Regions from separate parts of the Pseudopedobacter beijingensis genome, predicted to be linked through region 2. Evidence: riboswitches for the same ligand, from Rfam matches in the RefSeq annotation. Region 2 holds a riboswitch; the other holds the start of a gene.
What was found. Region 2 has a riboswitch for S-adenosylmethionine ahead of ACFSAH_RS07375 (OsmC family protein). Riboswitches for the same ligand answer to the same signal wherever they lie in the genome.
Positions count from the first base shown of each region.

Region 1: linked by a shared signal. The riboswitch ahead of metH (methionine synthase) and the one ahead of ACFSAH_RS07375 (OsmC family protein) in region 2 are both predicted to bind S-adenosylmethionine.

Region 1 covers NZ_JBHUDG010000003.1:23,713-31,946, reverse strand. The annotation lists gene metH (methionine synthase) at 1-990, opposite strand, end outside; SAM riboswitch class I at 1,120-1,234, opposite strand; gene ACFSAH_RS02245 (Fur family transcriptional regulator) at 1,379-1,795, shown strand; gene ACFSAH_RS02240 (heavy metal translocating P-type ATPase) at 1,862-3,754, shown strand; gene ACFSAH_RS02235 (hypothetical protein) at 4,077-4,262, shown strand; gene ACFSAH_RS02230 (DUF5686 and carboxypeptidase-like regulatory domain-containing protein) at 4,495-7,038, shown strand; gene ACFSAH_RS02225 (ATP-binding protein) at 7,206-8,234, shown strand, end outside.
Region 2 covers NZ_JBHUDG010000006.1:8,033-16,266, reverse strand. The annotation lists gene ACFSAH_RS07390 (surface glycan-binding family protein) at 1-643, shown strand, start outside; gene ACFSAH_RS07385 (SusC/RagA family TonB-linked outer membrane protein) at 668-3,808, shown strand; gene ACFSAH_RS07380 (RagB/SusD family nutrient uptake outer membrane protein) at 3,827-5,509, shown strand; SAM riboswitch class I at 5,742-5,846, shown strand; gene ACFSAH_RS07375 (OsmC family protein) at 6,072-6,596, shown strand; gene ACFSAH_RS07370 (hypothetical protein) at 6,689-7,681, opposite strand; gene ACFSAH_RS07365 (N-acetyltransferase) at 7,790-8,227, opposite strand.

The DNA.
Region 1 (8,234 bases), on a different contig from region 2:
TACCGCAGGCTTTCTTGCGGGGTATTTTGCTGCGGCTTCTGCAATTTTCTGAATGTGATCTGGTGTTGTACCACAACAGCCACCCACAATATTCAGAAATCCTGATCCAAGGAAGTCGTCCAGAAGAGAGGCGGTTTCAACCGGCGTTTCATCGTATTGTCCGAACTCATTAGGAAGACCTGCATTGGGGTAGGCAGATACGTACACATCTGCCAGCTCAGAAAGTTCTTGAATGTATGGACGCATATCTTTTGCCCCTAAAGCACAGTTTAGCCCAATTGATAATAAATCGCCATGGCGTACAGAGTTCCAGAAAGCCTCGGTAGTTTGTCCTGATAGTGTACGACCCGAAGCATCAGTTATGGTTCCGGAGATCATGATCTCGATCTTTCTTCCAATAATTGCTTCGTATTTTTTGATAGCAAAAATAGCAGCCTTGGCATTTAAGGTATCAAAGATGGTTTCAACCAGTAACACATCGGCGCCGCCATCTACCAGTCCTCTTATTTGTTCGTAATAGGCATCTTCAAGCTCGTCAAATGTAATGGCTCTGTATCCAGGGTCGTTTACGTTTGGCGAAATGGAGAGTGTTCTGTTGGTTGGACCAATGGCTCCTGCAACAAAACGGGGACGGTCTGGTGTTAAAGCCGTTATTTCCATAGCGGCTTCTTTGGCTATACGGGCGCCTTCATAGCTCAGTTCATAGGAAAGGTCTTCCATCCGATAATCGGCCATAGAAATACGTTGCGTACTGAACGTATTGGTCTCGATAATGTCGGTTCCGGCCAACAAGTAAGCTTTGTGTATTTCTTTAATAATATCTGGCCTTGTCAGGTTCAGCATATCATTATTGCCTTTCACATCGCAAGGATGGTTTTTAAACCTTTCGCCCCTGAAATCACTTTCAGTCAGCTTGTAGTTTTGGATCATAGTACCCATGGCTCCATCAATCACCAGGATACGCTTTTTAAGTTCTTCTCTGATATTCATAAAATGCACATCGTCAAACAAAAGCAATAAATCGAGACTTAAAATGAAAGCAGTATCAATTTATGTACATTGTTATTCGTTAAAAGCTTAATGAAGAAAAGTCGGTATGTGTTGTAGTCCGTTGACTTTCACTTATCTTTCCCAGTTATATTTTTGTATTTTAACTGAGTAGAACGTAGCACCTTGTAAGCACAGGTTGCTAAGACTTCATCGGGTCTAATCCCTCCGTCTTTCTTTATAAGCAATGCAAATTTGCAATATAATTTGGTGAAAACCAAATTTTAAATAGCTATTCCAAATAAAATTAGGTGGATGCGGATTATTGGCGAAATTTTTTTGGTTACATTTCTATTAGAAACTAATTTTTAAGTTATTTGTTTTTTATGCAATGAAAGAGTTAGAAACGTTATTAGAGCAGAAAAATATTAAGCCCACAGCGATGCGCTTGTTGACTGTGCAATGTTTGGTAGAGCAAGATAAGGCTGTTTCTTTAAATGAACTTGAAAAACTTATGCATCCGGCAGACCGGATAACTATTTACAGAACGTTAAAAACGTTTGAGAAGAATGGTTTGCTGCACAGTATTGATGATGGTACGGGAACCCAAAAGTTTGCTATGTGTGACGATAGTTGTGATGCAGATAATCACAACCATGTGCATGTCCATTTTTATTGTAATACTTGTTTAGAAACTTCCTGTCTTCCGAAAACAAAAATACCTGCTATTGTATTGCCTGATTATTTCTTGTCTCAGGAAGTGAATCTGGTGGTAAAGGGAACCTGTGCCAAGTGTACGGTTCATTAGAATGCAATAGTATTGCACCTGATTATAACCTACTTTTGTTGTAAATAAGTACTAATAATTTTATTTATGACAGAACATAATCACAATCATAGCCACGATCATGACCATGATCACGGTCTAAATAATTGGCAGCTTCTGGTAGCGTTACTTGTATTGGTAACTATGCAGGTATTGGAATACGGTTTTCATATTCGGTTTAATAATATTACCGAATTACTTATATATGGTGCGGCTTATCTTTTATCGGGATACTCCGTGCTGGACCTGGCATGGAGAAAAGCCAAGAGGTTTGATTTTTTTAACGAATTCTTTTTAATGAGCGTGGCCACTATTGGCGCATTTTCCATTGGCTCTTATAGCGAAGGAGTTGCTGTAATGGTGTTTTATTCTATTGGCGAATGGTTTCAGGAACGGGCGGTTAAGCGGGCAAAGGGTAATATTAAGGCTTTGCTGGATGTGCGTCCTGATGCTGTAGATGTTGTGAGGAACGGTAAAATAGAAACTGTAAACCCCAAAGATGTATCTATAGGCGAGGTTATACAGGTTAAAGCAGGTGAGAAGGTGGCTTTGGATGGGGAATTGATTTCTGAAAAAGCAACTTTTAATACAGCTGCCCTAACGGGAGAAAGTGTGCCTGATAATAAAAAGCAGGGTGAAACTGTTTTGGCAGGGATGATTAATCTGGCAACGGTTTGTGATATTAAAGTGACTACTGCTTTTAGAGATAGTAAGTTAAGCAAGGTGTTGGAAATGGTGCAGGATGCGCAGGCCAGAAAATCTCAAACACAGCTTTTTATATCAAAATTTGCAAAGGTATATACTCCTGTGGTTTTTGCTCTGGCGGTATTGGTAGTTGTATTACCTATGTTGTTTGTGGCTGATTACTCTTTCCAAACCTGGTTTTACAGGGCATTGGTGTTTTTGGTAATTAGTTGCCCTTGTGCCTTGGTGGTATCTATTCCTTTGGGCTATTTTGGCGGTATAGGTCTGGCATCTAAACAGGGAATTCTTTTTAAAGGGGGAAATTATCTGGATGCGGTAACTGAGATAGACACTGTCGTGATGGATAAAACAGGTACCCTAACCAAAGGGGTATTTAAAATTAACCGTGTACATGCGGTTGAGATGGACGAAAGAAAGTTTGTAGAGATAGTGGCAACTATAGAAAGTAAATCTAACCATCCTATTGCAGAAGCGATTAAAGAATATGCCGGGAAGGTGAGCGGATACACTATTGAACAGGTTGAGGAAATAGCGGGGCATGGGTTAAAGGCAACCATTAATGGTGAAGTTGTATTAGCGGGAAACCTAAAGCTATTGAAGAAGTTTAATATCAGTTACGATAAATCTATAGAGGAAATTGTTGATACGATAGTTGTTGTAGCTATAAATGACCAGTTTGCCGGTTATATAACTATCGCGGATGAGATTAAGTCCGAGGCTTCGCAGGCTATTGCAGATATGCATAAGCTGGGCTTAAAAACTGTTATGCTTAGCGGCGATAAGCAATCTGTGGTTAACGAAGTGGCAAAGGTACTGCATATAGATTATGCTTATGGAGATTTATTGCCTGAAGGAAAGGTTAAACATGTGGATAAACTGAAAAGTGAAGGAAGAAAGTTGGCTTTTGTGGGTGATGGAATAAACGATGCTCCTGTATTGGCACTGGCAGATGTAGGGATTGCCATGGGAGGTTTGGGAAGCGATGCAGCAATAGAAACGGCTGATGTGGTTATCCAGAATGATAACATTACCAAAATTATTTCGGCTATTAAAATAGGGAAGATCACCAGAAGTATTGTTTGGCAAAATATAGTTTTGGCCATGGTTGTTAAAGTTATTGTATTGGTGTTAGGTGCCGGAGGTGTGGCCACTTTATGGGAGGCGGTTATTGCCGATGTAGGTGTTGCTTTAGTGGCTATCCTGAATGCGGTGAGAATACAGGGTAAAAATGTTTAAGCTGTTTTTTCTTTCATAGAACCAACGTGTGTTTCCGATAGCTTTCTTGTAGGTAGAGGAAACACTCGTTGAACTTAATGAGCAAAAGTTGGTTTTCTATAAATCAGAGATGGTATTTCTGCTAATTTTAGATAAATCAAATATTCCAGTCAATACCGTCCAGATAGATAATAAGAATCCCCAGTAGTATATGCTGCTTCGGCTATTCTTAGGCACATTTAATAAAAATATAAACAACGCTATTCCCAGGATAATTAATAAACAGCCTGTAATGGTTTTTAATACATTTAATTTTAAATGGGAGGAAAAATCATGAAAAAGAGTGACTATCAATAATATGGAAGTAAACAATATTGTTAAATTAATTGTAAGTTCCATTGTTGTAAATCGTCCTTCCTTTAATAAACTTGATGAACTTATCAGTATTAAAACAATGATGATGATTTTTGAAATTATCCAAAACCAAAAAGATTGGGTAAATAAGGTTTTCATTAAATATAAAATATAGTTTAGGTTTTATCGTTGATGAATCGATAAATATAATTAAATCTCTTTTTAAAAATGTTAATCGTTGTAAAAGAAAGTTATGTTGTTGAAATGTAAAAAACCAGAACAACTGACTGTTTTATTAGAAAAGTCAGTAAGACTTCTTAAAATTGCATTGGATTTTTAGTGGGTTTGAAAATGATTTTGTTGAATATTATTGTTTTTTAGTCTACTTGATTGAATTTTAAGGTCTTATGTTGAGATATTTTTTAGTGGCGCTTATTGCGGGGTTATTAAGTGTAGGTGGAGCTTTTGCGCAAAAGACTGTAGTGAGTGGAGTGGTGAAGGATGCTTTTACTAAAGAAACCATTCCTTTTGCGAATGTTTTTTTTAACGGAACACAAACGGGTACGCAAGCCAATATGGATGGCCTTTTTACCATGAGTACCAGTGCAAGTTATAGTGCATTGAAATTTGTATACATGGGCTACGAGACAAAAATTGTTCCCATAGCGGTAGGGAAATCGCAAAGAATAGAGGTTTTACTAACCCCGTCTGCAAAAGCTTTAAAAGAAATTGTAGTTACTAAAAAAAACAAGGCAAAATATAGTAATAAAGACAATCCAGCTGTAGAGCTTATCAGGCAGGTTATACATCATAAGGATCAAAACAGGATAAAAGAATTAAATACAGTTTCGTATCGGAAATATGAGAAGATGACCTTTTCTATGGATAATATTTCTGATAAATTTAAGAACAATAAACTGCTTAAAAACTATCAGTTCCTGTTTCAGGAACAGGATTCAAGTAAGTTTGGCGGTAAATACGTATTACCCGTATATATTGAAGAGAAATTGACGGATAATTTTTACAGAAAAAATCCGGCCGCTTCTAAGAGTATAATTCTGGGCGAAAAGCAGGCCGAGTTTGATCAGAGGTATGTAGATAACAAAGGTTTGCAGAGTTATTTTAAAAGGATGTATGAGGATATCGATATCTATGCAAATAATATCTCCATCATCAGTAATGATTTCTTGAGTCCCATAGCCGGGACAGCTCCAACATTTTATAAATACTTTATTACAGATACGGTTAAAAATGCAGAACCTAAACTGGTAGAATTATCCTTTTTCGCCAGAAATAAAGGTGATATGCTTTTTAACGGGAAGCTGTATATCACTATGGATGGTAAATATGCCGTTAAGAAAGCTAAGCTATCTATAGATAAAGATATTAACCTGAACTTTGTAAGAGGGATGGATATTGACCTGGATTTTGACGCAGATGAAAATCAACGCTATAATCTGACGAAAAGTCGTTTAGTTGTAGATTTTGGACTCAATAAAGAAAAAGGATTTGGGTTTGTGGGAGATAGGACAGTGTCTTATAAAGATTATGCAATTAATACTACCCTTCCGGATAGTGTGTTTGTAGAAAAGAAAGCTACTGCTACAGAACCAAAGGCTGTTTTACAAAGTGATGCCTTTTGGGAAAAGAACAGATTGGATACCATTTCTGAGGACCAGCTGAGTATTTATAAAAACATAGACTCTTTGCAGCACGTACGTTCTTTCAGAAGAACTATGAAATATGCTACCCTGTTGATAGCCGGGTACCAGAATTTGGGAGGTTATGATATGGGACCTTTTAACACATTTTATAGTTTTAATAATGTGGAAGGTTTAAGGTTACGGGTTGGTGGAAGAACAACATCTGAATTGAGCAAAAGCTGGTATTTTGAAAATTATGCGGCTTATGGTTTTAAAGACGAAAAGTGGAAATATTATCTGAGTGGGGCCTATGCTTTTAACCATAAATCTGTATATACTTTTCCTAAACATTATATCAAAGCCAGTTTTCAGAGAGACACTAAAATACCAGGACAAGAACTTCAGTTTGTACAGGAAGATAATGTTTTGTTATCGTTTAAGCGGGGTGTAAATGACATGTTGCTGTATAACGATTTTTATAAGGTAGAATATCTTAAAGAATTTGAAAATCACTTTTCTTATGGACTGCAACTTAAACGCTGGACACAAAATCCGGCGGGAGGTTTATATTACCAAACAGCTTCAGGAGATTTTATTGATAAGCTTATAACCAGCGAAGTTGGCTTGAATTTAAGATATGCGCCGCATGAGAAATTTTATCAGGGAAAACAATACAGAACCCGGTTTGTAAATAAGTATCCAATTTTTAATTTAGGGTATTCTGTAGGTCTTAAAGATGTTTTTTCCGGAGAGTATAACTACCATAATTTAAAGGCAAGTGTAGATAAAAGGTTTTATCTATCGCAATTGGGGTATACAGACGTTAAGCTGGAAGGATCTTATACTTTTGGTCAGCTTCCCTTTCCTTTGTTAAATATTCACCGGGCTAACCAAACTTATGCCTATCAGCCATATTCTTATAACCTGATGAACTTTTTAGAGTTTGTAAGTGATCATTCTGCAGGCCTGTTTTTAGATCATAGTTTCAATGGGTTTTTTCTGAATAAAATTCCTTTAATTAAAGCATTAAAGCTGAGAGAGGTTGTTTCTGTTAAGGCTTTGTTTGGAGGTTTAAGAGATGAAAATAATCCTTATACAGCAAATAACAATACCTTCAAGTTTCCTTTATATGAAAATGGTCAGCTTAGGACTTATAGCCTAGGAGCAGCACCTTATCTCGAAGGAAGTGTTGGTTTAGGCAACATCTTTAAAGTGCTGAGGGTAGATTTGGTGAAGCGTTTTAACTATTTGAATCATCCCGAAGTTTCCAGTTGGGGGGTGAGAACGTTTGTTAAATTCGATTTTTAATAGGCGGTATAAAACCAACATCACTTTTAAACTGTTCTATGTATCTGTTCATGTATTAGCACTAATTTTCTTTGGGATACGTTTATGATAAGAAGGTTTATCTACAATTTATAACGACTTAAATAATTGTATATTGGCCAGTGAAATCCCGATATTATCTTTAGGATATGGAGAAAACCGAAAAGAAAGTATTTGTAAAATCGGTAGTAGGAAAGATAATTATAGCGTCTATTCTGGCTTTTTTTGCGCTTGGACTGGCATGGTTTAGTGCTAAAAAAGCTTTTACAGATATATTGTTTACCGTAAAAAATATATCTGAACCTACCGAGCGTTTACGTATAGTGAATAAACTATCACTGGAGCTATTTAGTTTGGATCAGCTTCAGCGGGCACAAGCACTCAGTAATCCTGGGAATTATCAAAAGCTGCTGGACGAATCAAGAAAAATAAATCTGATTATAGATACACTCAGTCAGTTGTATGCTTCCGATACGTTGCAACTTAACCGGATAGCCTCTATGAAGGTACTGTTGCAGGATAGAGATAAACTGTATATCAATTATCTGAAGGGCCGTGAGGGGTTTATCAATAATGAAGATTTTCTGAAACAAGTAGAATCTTTAAATCAAATTGTAGAAGAAAGCTCCAGAAAAACCGATAGTACTATCCTTGAATCGGAAAAAAGAACCTTAAAGACAACTATTTATAACCTGGAAGAGAAAAAGGAAAAAGAACAGCCTAGAGGTTTTTTTAATAAGCTTTTTGGAAAGAAGAAAAGCGAGGATAATGATAAGGGCTATAATATTATTAATGAAGAAACCAATGTAAAGTTGGATACAGTTCCTTTGGTAAAGCAGGATAGTTTGTTAAAAGGACTTCGCCAGACTATGCAGTCCATAGAGAAAGATCAGCGCAAAAAAAGTGAAATTTTCCAAAGCAGAGAATCTGTTTTAATTTATACCAGTGATTTGCTTATTGAGAAAATGCTGACGGTGTTGAGAAAGGTAGAAAGCGAAGCCGTTAAGCAAATTGAGCAAAAAAATAATGAAGCAAATGATGTTGTTAATAGAGGGGTAAAGCAAATAACCATTATTATTCTGGTTTTCTTCTCCATTACTTTAATCTTACTGTACTTAATCCTGAAAGATATTTCGAGAAGTAATGCTTACCGTAAAGCTCTGGAAAAAGCAAAAGAA
Region 2 (8,234 bases):
TATTACGATAGGAACTATCAATGCGGCAAACTGTGGTATATTTATGGTTACAGTTACTGCAGGTAAAGGTACACCTTCAGAATTTTCGGTTCAGACACCTGTCTTTTTCCATAATTCGGAGCCGGTAGCAGTACCTAATAGTACAGAAAAAGCATTGGTTGAGTATTCACCGTTTGTTTTTCAAGTCAATCCAAATTCGGGAGGAAGATCCGTAGCACCAACTATTACAGGTATTAGCAATATGTCCAAATTTTTTATGGACTATAGACGTAACTTCAATTATTATAATTTCTTTGGTAACCATGTGAGTGGGCAATTAACTAATCCACCATCGCCAGCAGATCTTTTTTTAGGTCTTCTGTGGGATAACTATGCTGCTGTAAAAGGTGTTAATCCAAATTATGGCTCTAAAGACCCGGTTTCCTATTATAGCAATGCAGATAATCTTAGTTTGCCTTTAGCATACGTTGCTCCGAATAACTATAGTGTAGTGGTTAATCCGAATAGATGGATTGCTGATGGTCAACCCGCAAATGGTGTAATGACTGGGCAAATCACATTTGCAAATGATAATGCGGCGAATAGCATAAATAATGGAGGTCAAATATTCCCAATTGTTTTATGGTTTGATACGAAATTTTAGAAAGGAACAGCAATGTATTATAATATGATAAATAACGCAGGAGTGTATAAACAGCTCATCATGTCCGTTTTGGCCTTGATGTGCTGTATCAATATTTATGCACAACAACAGGTAACCTTAAGAGGTAAGGTGCTGGACGATAAAGGGGCTCCGTTAAAAGGAGCTACTATCTCGGTTATTGGCAAAACCAGTAAAACATCAACAGGTGAGAATGGAACTTTCTCATTGAAGGTGCCACAGGGCGAAACTTTAATGGTTACCTATGTAGGTTTTATAGAACAAGCTATTCGTGTGGGAAGCCAAAATGATCTTATTCTGAGGATGCAACCCGAAACTGCATTTTTACAGGAAGTTGTGGTGGTGGGATATGGAACCGCTAAACGTGAAGATGTGACAGGTTCTGTATCATCTTTAAAGGGAAAAGATGTAGAAGGTTTTAAATCAGGTTCTGTTCTGGCGGCAATAGGCGGTAAAGTAGCGGGTGTACAGATTACGCAGTATGATGGCGAGCCGGGATCTGGATTTAATGTTAATATCCGCGGTATTGGTACTTTAACCGGAGATTCTTCTCCGCTTTATATCGTAGATGGTTTTGAGGTTAGTGATCTTAACTTTATTTCTAATGCAGATATAGAGTCTATGGAAGTACTAAAGGATGCATCAGCGTCAGCTATTTATGGAGCAAGGGCAGCTAATGGTGTCGTGTTGATTACCACTAAATCAGGTAAGATAGGCAAACCAAAAATAGCCTATTCAGTAGCAAGTACTAATCGTCAGATAGCGAATAAATTAGATGTACTAAGTCCTTACGAGTTCGTGAAATTACAGGCAGATGTAAACAGCGCTTATGCTGGTACTTATTACAAACCAGGGATGGATGATAATGGAAATCCTTACAAGTATCAATCAGCAGAAGATTATATAGGTGTTGGTGGTATAGATTGGCAAGATGAAACCTTTAGACCTACCTGGTCTAATGACCATAACCTAAGCGTAAGTGGAGGTGTAGAAAATACTAAATACAATTTCTCTTTAAATAAATATGACGAGAACGGAATTTTCAATAACAGCGGGTTTGGAAGAACTACTGCTAAAATGAGAATTAACCAAAAACTAATAAAGCAAATAACTGTTGATGCTGCCATTAATTATGGTAAAACAAATAGATCTGGTGTAGGTACAACGGCAGATAATGGACGTTTTAATATGTTGGCTCAAATTCTGAGTGCTCGTCCTACCGGTGGATTAAAGATAGATGACGAAACATTGTTGACCACAGCCATTGACCCCGAGATGTTAGAAGATGGAACAAGTTTGGCACAGGTAAACCCGGTAATGCAAACACAATCTGTAGTAAATAACAGGGGTTCGGAACAGTGGTCTACTAACCTCTCTGTTAACTGGGAAATTATGAAAGGTTTAACTTTCCGTTCGGCGGGGACTTATAATACCACGAATACACGTAATGACCTGTTTTACAAAAATGGTTCTAAAGAGGCGTATCGTAATGGACAAAAACCTTATGGACAAACACAGATGGGTAAAAACGTTAGATGGACTAATTACAATAACCTGACCTGGAAGAAAAAGATCGATAAGAAAAATCAATATGATATTATGTTAGGTCAGGAAACATCTTTCAGCAGTTCAGAATATTTGTTAGGTCAGGCCATGGATTTTCCGTTTGATAATTTAGGAAACGATAATTTGGGAGTGGGGGCTACACCAAGTAAAGTATCTACAGATTATTACGATAAAAAGCTTTTATCATTCTTTGCTAGGGCAAATTACAACTACGATAATAAATATTTGTTTACAGCAACGATGAGGGCTGATGGTTCGACCGTGTTTTCTGATAAAAACAAATGGGGATATTTCCCATCTTTTGCAGCAGCATGGCGTATTTCTCAGGAAGATTTTATTAAAGACATCAGAGCTATTTCTGATTTAAAACTTCGTTTAGGATGGGGTGTAGTTGGTAACGACCGTATACCAAACTACTTATCATTGGATTTGTACGATCCTGTTAAATATGGTATAGGTAATTCTATATATACCGTTTTAACGCCAAAACAATTAAGAAATGAAAACCTGAAATGGGAAGGTTCTTCTACTGTTAATATGGGAATTGATTGGGGTTTTTTGAATAATCGTTTAACCTTGGTTACAGATTTCTTTATTAAAGACACTAAAGATCTTTTGTTAGCGCAATCACTGGCGCAAGTTACTGGTTTCTCTTCTCAATATCAGAATATTGGAAAAATCAGAAATAAAGGTGTGGAGTTAAGCATTACAGGTAAACCTATTATCAAGAAAGATTTTTCGTGGGAAACTAACTTCAATATATCCTTTATTGATAATAAGCTGGTATCGTTACAATCAGGAGTTAATGCAATGTATTCACGTTCTGGTTTTGATAGCAATTTTACAGAATATGATTACGCAGCTATTGTTGGACAATCTTTGGGTTTGATATACGGTTACGAGTTTGATGGTATCTATCAACATAGTGATTTTAACACTACACCGGATGGGAAATTGGTGTTAAAGGACGGAGTAACCAATAATGCGCGTCTGACCAATCTGGCACCTGGTATGGTGAAATATAAAGATCAGGATGGAGATGGTGTAATTACCACCAAAGACCGTACGGTTATTGGAAATGCTATACCAAAATGGTATGGAGGTTTTACCAATACATTCAATTATAAAGGAATTGATTTAGGTGTGATGTTCCAATTTAACTATGGTAACGATGTTTATAATGCCACTCGTTTATATGCTACCCAATCTCGTTCGGGCAGACGTAATATGTTGTCAGAAGTAGCAGACAGATGGACACCTACCCATGCTTCTAATAAAGTACCATCTACAAATGGATATGTGACCAATGATGTTTACTCTCGTTTTGTTGAAGATGGTTCTTTCTTAAGATTAAAGAGCGTTTCGTTAGGTTATACCTTACCGGTTGATTGGTCTAAGAAAGCTTATATGTCGAGAGCAAGGGTGTTTGCATCTGCACAAAACCTGTTTACCATTTCGGGATATAGTGGTTATGATCCGGAGGTAAGTACTTCTGGTAATAATCCAATGACTCCGGGGCTGGACTGGGGAGCTTATCCTAGAAGCAAGGTGTTTACATTCGGATTAGAAGTTCAGTTTTAATTAAAAATCGAAGAAGAAATGAAAAAAGTTGTTTTTTATATACTGACATCGGCCATGTTCATGATGAATACTTCATGTTCTGATTACTTGGCTGAAGAATCTAGAACAAGTATAGACAAGAATAAGTACATGTTGAATGCTGCTGAAGCAGAAAATGTGTTGTTGGGTGTTTATCGTAATATGGTAGCTGATGAAGTTTACGGTTATAACCTGTCTATTTTGTTTACGCTGGGTACTGATATAGCCCAGGTAGAGGGTAGTACCAATGAGAATTTTCGTATTATACCTACCAACTCTTTCTCTCCCAATCAATCAGAAGTACAGGGAACATGGGCAACATTGTATAATTCTATCTACAATGCCAATGATTTTCTGGAGAGTTTAGAACAAAAAATGGTTGATTATTCCAGTAAAGATAAAGAGCTGGCTACGGTGTACATGGCAGAGGCAAGAGGCTTGCGCGCATTGTATTATTTTGAGTTGTTGCGTCGTTATGGCAATATTGCATTAATGACTAATACGGCTATGTCAAAACAACCACCTGCTACTTTTGTGCAGGAAGATCCGGTAAAAGTTTATGAGTTTATAGAGCAGGATTTGAAATTTGCCATAGATAATTTACCGTATGCTACAGATGATAAACTAAGGGTAAATAAAAGCTTTCGTTTATCAAAAGGTTCGGTGTTAGGTTTGTTGGCAAAGGTGTATGCTACATGGGCAGGCTATCCAGTGAAAGATGCATCTAAATGGGAGATGGCCGCCAAAACAGCTCAGATATTAATAGAATCTAACAAGCATGGTTTACTGGATAATTACGAGCAGTTATGGAAAAACTCAGGAGCCGGTATCTGGAATCCGACAGAAAGTTTAATAGAAGCTTCTTTCTATTATCCAACAGCTACAGGCGGTGCTTCTGATCCGGTGGGACGTATAGGAAAATGGAATGGAGTTAGAACAACAGCAATAGCAGGAGAGCGTGGTTCTAATGCTGCAAACGTAAAAGTAGTACATACTTTTGTGTTAGACTGGAGAGGCTATCCAGAAGATTTAAGGAGAGATATTTCGGTGGCAAACTACCAGTACAATCCCACCAAACAATTATGGGTAGGAACAGATGCTGCTGCAGCTGCCAATGATGCAGACCCTACAAAAGCTCAAAAAGCAAAGCAAAACTACACTCCTGGTAAATGGGATACAGAAAAATACGTTCCACAAAGTAATAAGTTAATCAATAACGATAAATCTAATGTTAACTGGTATGTTTTACGTTATGCAGATGTATTGTTGTTATATGCAGAAGCATTGAACGAATGGAAACAAGGACCTACAAATGATGCTTATACCGCCATTAATATGGTTCGCAGACGTGGGTACGGACTTCCTGTAAGTGCGGCAAGTAATTTAGCTGATGTGCCGACAGGTTTAGATGTTCAGGGTTTTAGAGACGCTGTTCGTAAAGAAAGGGCTTTTGAGTTAGCTTTTGAAGGCCATAGAAGGTTAGATTTAGTACGTTGGGGCGTTTATTACGAGACTGTTAAAGCTACAGCACAAAGATTAGGAATATGGTGGATTACTGCAGGTTCTCCAAATTATGCCGTAGCAACACCAGGTTATACCAAAAAGAATAAACATGAGCTTTTCCCTATTCCACAAAGGGAAATGGATATTATGCCACAGTTTGATCAGAACCAAGGTTGGTAAAATAAAAAAAGCCTGAGAAATTTCTCGGGCTTTTTTTATAACTAAATTCTATTCTATATAGACAAAATAGGTACAGCAATTATCAGTTTTTCTCAATACGGGTGAGTGTTTACTGTTCTATTAAACAGCAAAAGATTTTGTCTGAAAAAAATATTCTAAACTAGGTTTATATTTCAATCAAATTATTATATTTGCCTCGTAATTATTGAAAGACCTCTCTAAAAAGAGTCTTGATTTATAAAGAAGTGGCGAGAGACAGGCTCTATAACCCACTGGCAACCATCAAGAGATTGAACGGTGCTAATTCCTGTCCCCAATGGAGGGGAAAATATAAATAAGAGACATCATGAAAATCAAAAACATCACATTCTACACAGAATTAGATTGCCTTGTAACTATTAACAATACCTGCTGTTGTTGTAGTACCTGTATGCAGATGTACTAAAATCTAATTTTTATAAAAGTACAATTCTCCACATTTCTGTGGGGCTGTTGCTGCTAAATAAAATTCCGCAATTTTCAGGAGTTATTATCCATTCAATTATATTTTATTTATTAAAAAATGTCAGAATTCGTAAAACAATCATTAGGTAGCCTTATTCAGGAATTAAAAAAAGATGCAGATAAAGCACAAGTAAGTTTTGAAGCTACTTCAGTACTTGAAGAAGGTGTAAGTGTAAAGAGTACTGTAAGACAATTTGAGTTTAAGTTTGATGAGCCAGAGTTATTGGGAGGTAAAGATGCTGCGCCTAATCCGGTAGAATATGTACTAGCTTCTTTAGGTTCATGCCAGGCAATTGTATACAGAGCATTGGCTTCTTTAAAAGGTATACAATTAGATAGCGTAACGGTAAAAACTAAAGGAGATCTTAATTTACAAGGTTTTTTAGGTTTGGACAGTACGGTTCGTCCGGGCTATGAAAAAATAGAGTTTGAAACAATTATTGTATCGGATGAGAGTCCTGAGAAACTCGAAAGACTAGCTCAACAAGTAGATGCTATTTGCCCTGTTCTGGATATTATTTCTAACCCTGTAAAAGTGCAGGGAAAATTAACTATTCAAAGTAAACACGAATTGGTAGGTTAATACCTTCAAGAAAAAGGCGACTCCTATTGCAGGAGCCGCCTCATCTTAAAACCACTAAATCAAAAATCTGTATATCTGTCTTTAAGCTATTATTAGTTCAAAGCATTAATCATATTAATCAGCTGGCTTTTAGAAGTTGTTTTTATATCTTCAGTTCCTATAGCTATTGTTCCATTAGCAACAATAGTCGCTTTTTTGATAGCGTAAGCAACAGAACCATTGTTTTCAGACATAAATATTACGTGTAAGGTTAAGCCTACAGGGATAAAGCCATAATGCTCAGAGAAGAAATGATCTTGCATGTCGTAAGTGTCTAGTTGAGCCAGAACGTTAGGCTCGCCTTCATACGCTAAATATATACCAGCATTATCTTTATTGTAAGCTGAAGGTACGGTAACTTTTATCTGTGTTTTTGGACGCGCATCGCTGTAGAATCTATCCACATTTGTCCAGCCAAATTCATTATCCCATATAGCGTAGGTAGCTCTTTCAGTATTTATATTCATACCAGCTTCTTTTCCATGATTGCCACCTGTTTCGTCCCATACCAGGTTACCCTCCTGATCAATGGTTCCTCTCCACAATAGCATATCGGTATCTATTGCTCCGGTATTGTTTGCAGGTACAGATACGTTATAAGAACAACCAGGTTTTACTTCTTTATTACCTTGCATAATTTTTATATTGTATTGTCCGCCGGTAACTAAAGGAGACACATCACCATTGTTATTTCTACCCATTACCGGTTTATTGGCTAATACCATGCTGCCTCTGTCAAAAATTTCTATAAAAGAAATAGTTACGTTACCAGTTACAGGGTTGTTATTTTCATCAACCAGACAATTAGGGCTGATTTTTACTTCTACGCCTTTTGCGGAGGTGAAGTTAATTCCATCTTCTGCTTTGAAAACTTGGGTTTGTGTCATGTCTTCCAAGGTTTTTTTTCTGAGTTCCTGAAAACTGGCAGCAGAAGGGGCGGCCAGATCTATTTCAGGTCCTGATGAATTCTTTTTACAAGAAGTAGTGGCTAGCAAAGAAACACCGATCAATGCTGTCATTAATTTGGATGTGAAATTCGTTTTCATAGTATTAATCTTTTAAGTTTTTACAATGATTTATTACTATATAAAACCAATTAAATAATTGTTACCCCATGACATGAATTTTTTATCAGCGGGTTATAAATTCCTTTTTTAAACAAAATGGTTTTTAAACTGCATCACCAGTTCTTGTTCTCCGGTATCCTGGTCTGTTTTTTCTTCTATAATAGTGAATCCCTGTTTTTTGTAAAAAGCAATTGCGCCTGAATTTTTAGCAAATACACCTAGTTCTAAAATAGGGAAGTGTTCTTTAATGAAAGAAATTAGTTGTTTTCCAATACCTTTACTTCGTTGTTGTTGCTCAATAAAAATAGCTGCAATATAATTATCAACCATAGATATAAAACCAATAACTTCATTGTTTTCTTCATAAACAAAAGTTTGACTGTTAGGTAGGTATACATCTTTCATGTCTTTTATTTTGCTGTGCCAATATTCGGCTGCTACAAAATCATGGGCAAGCAGAGAAGTATTTAACCAAATATTTAATACTGCGGTCTCATCTCGTTTTTCTAAATTTCTAATTTTCATGATATAT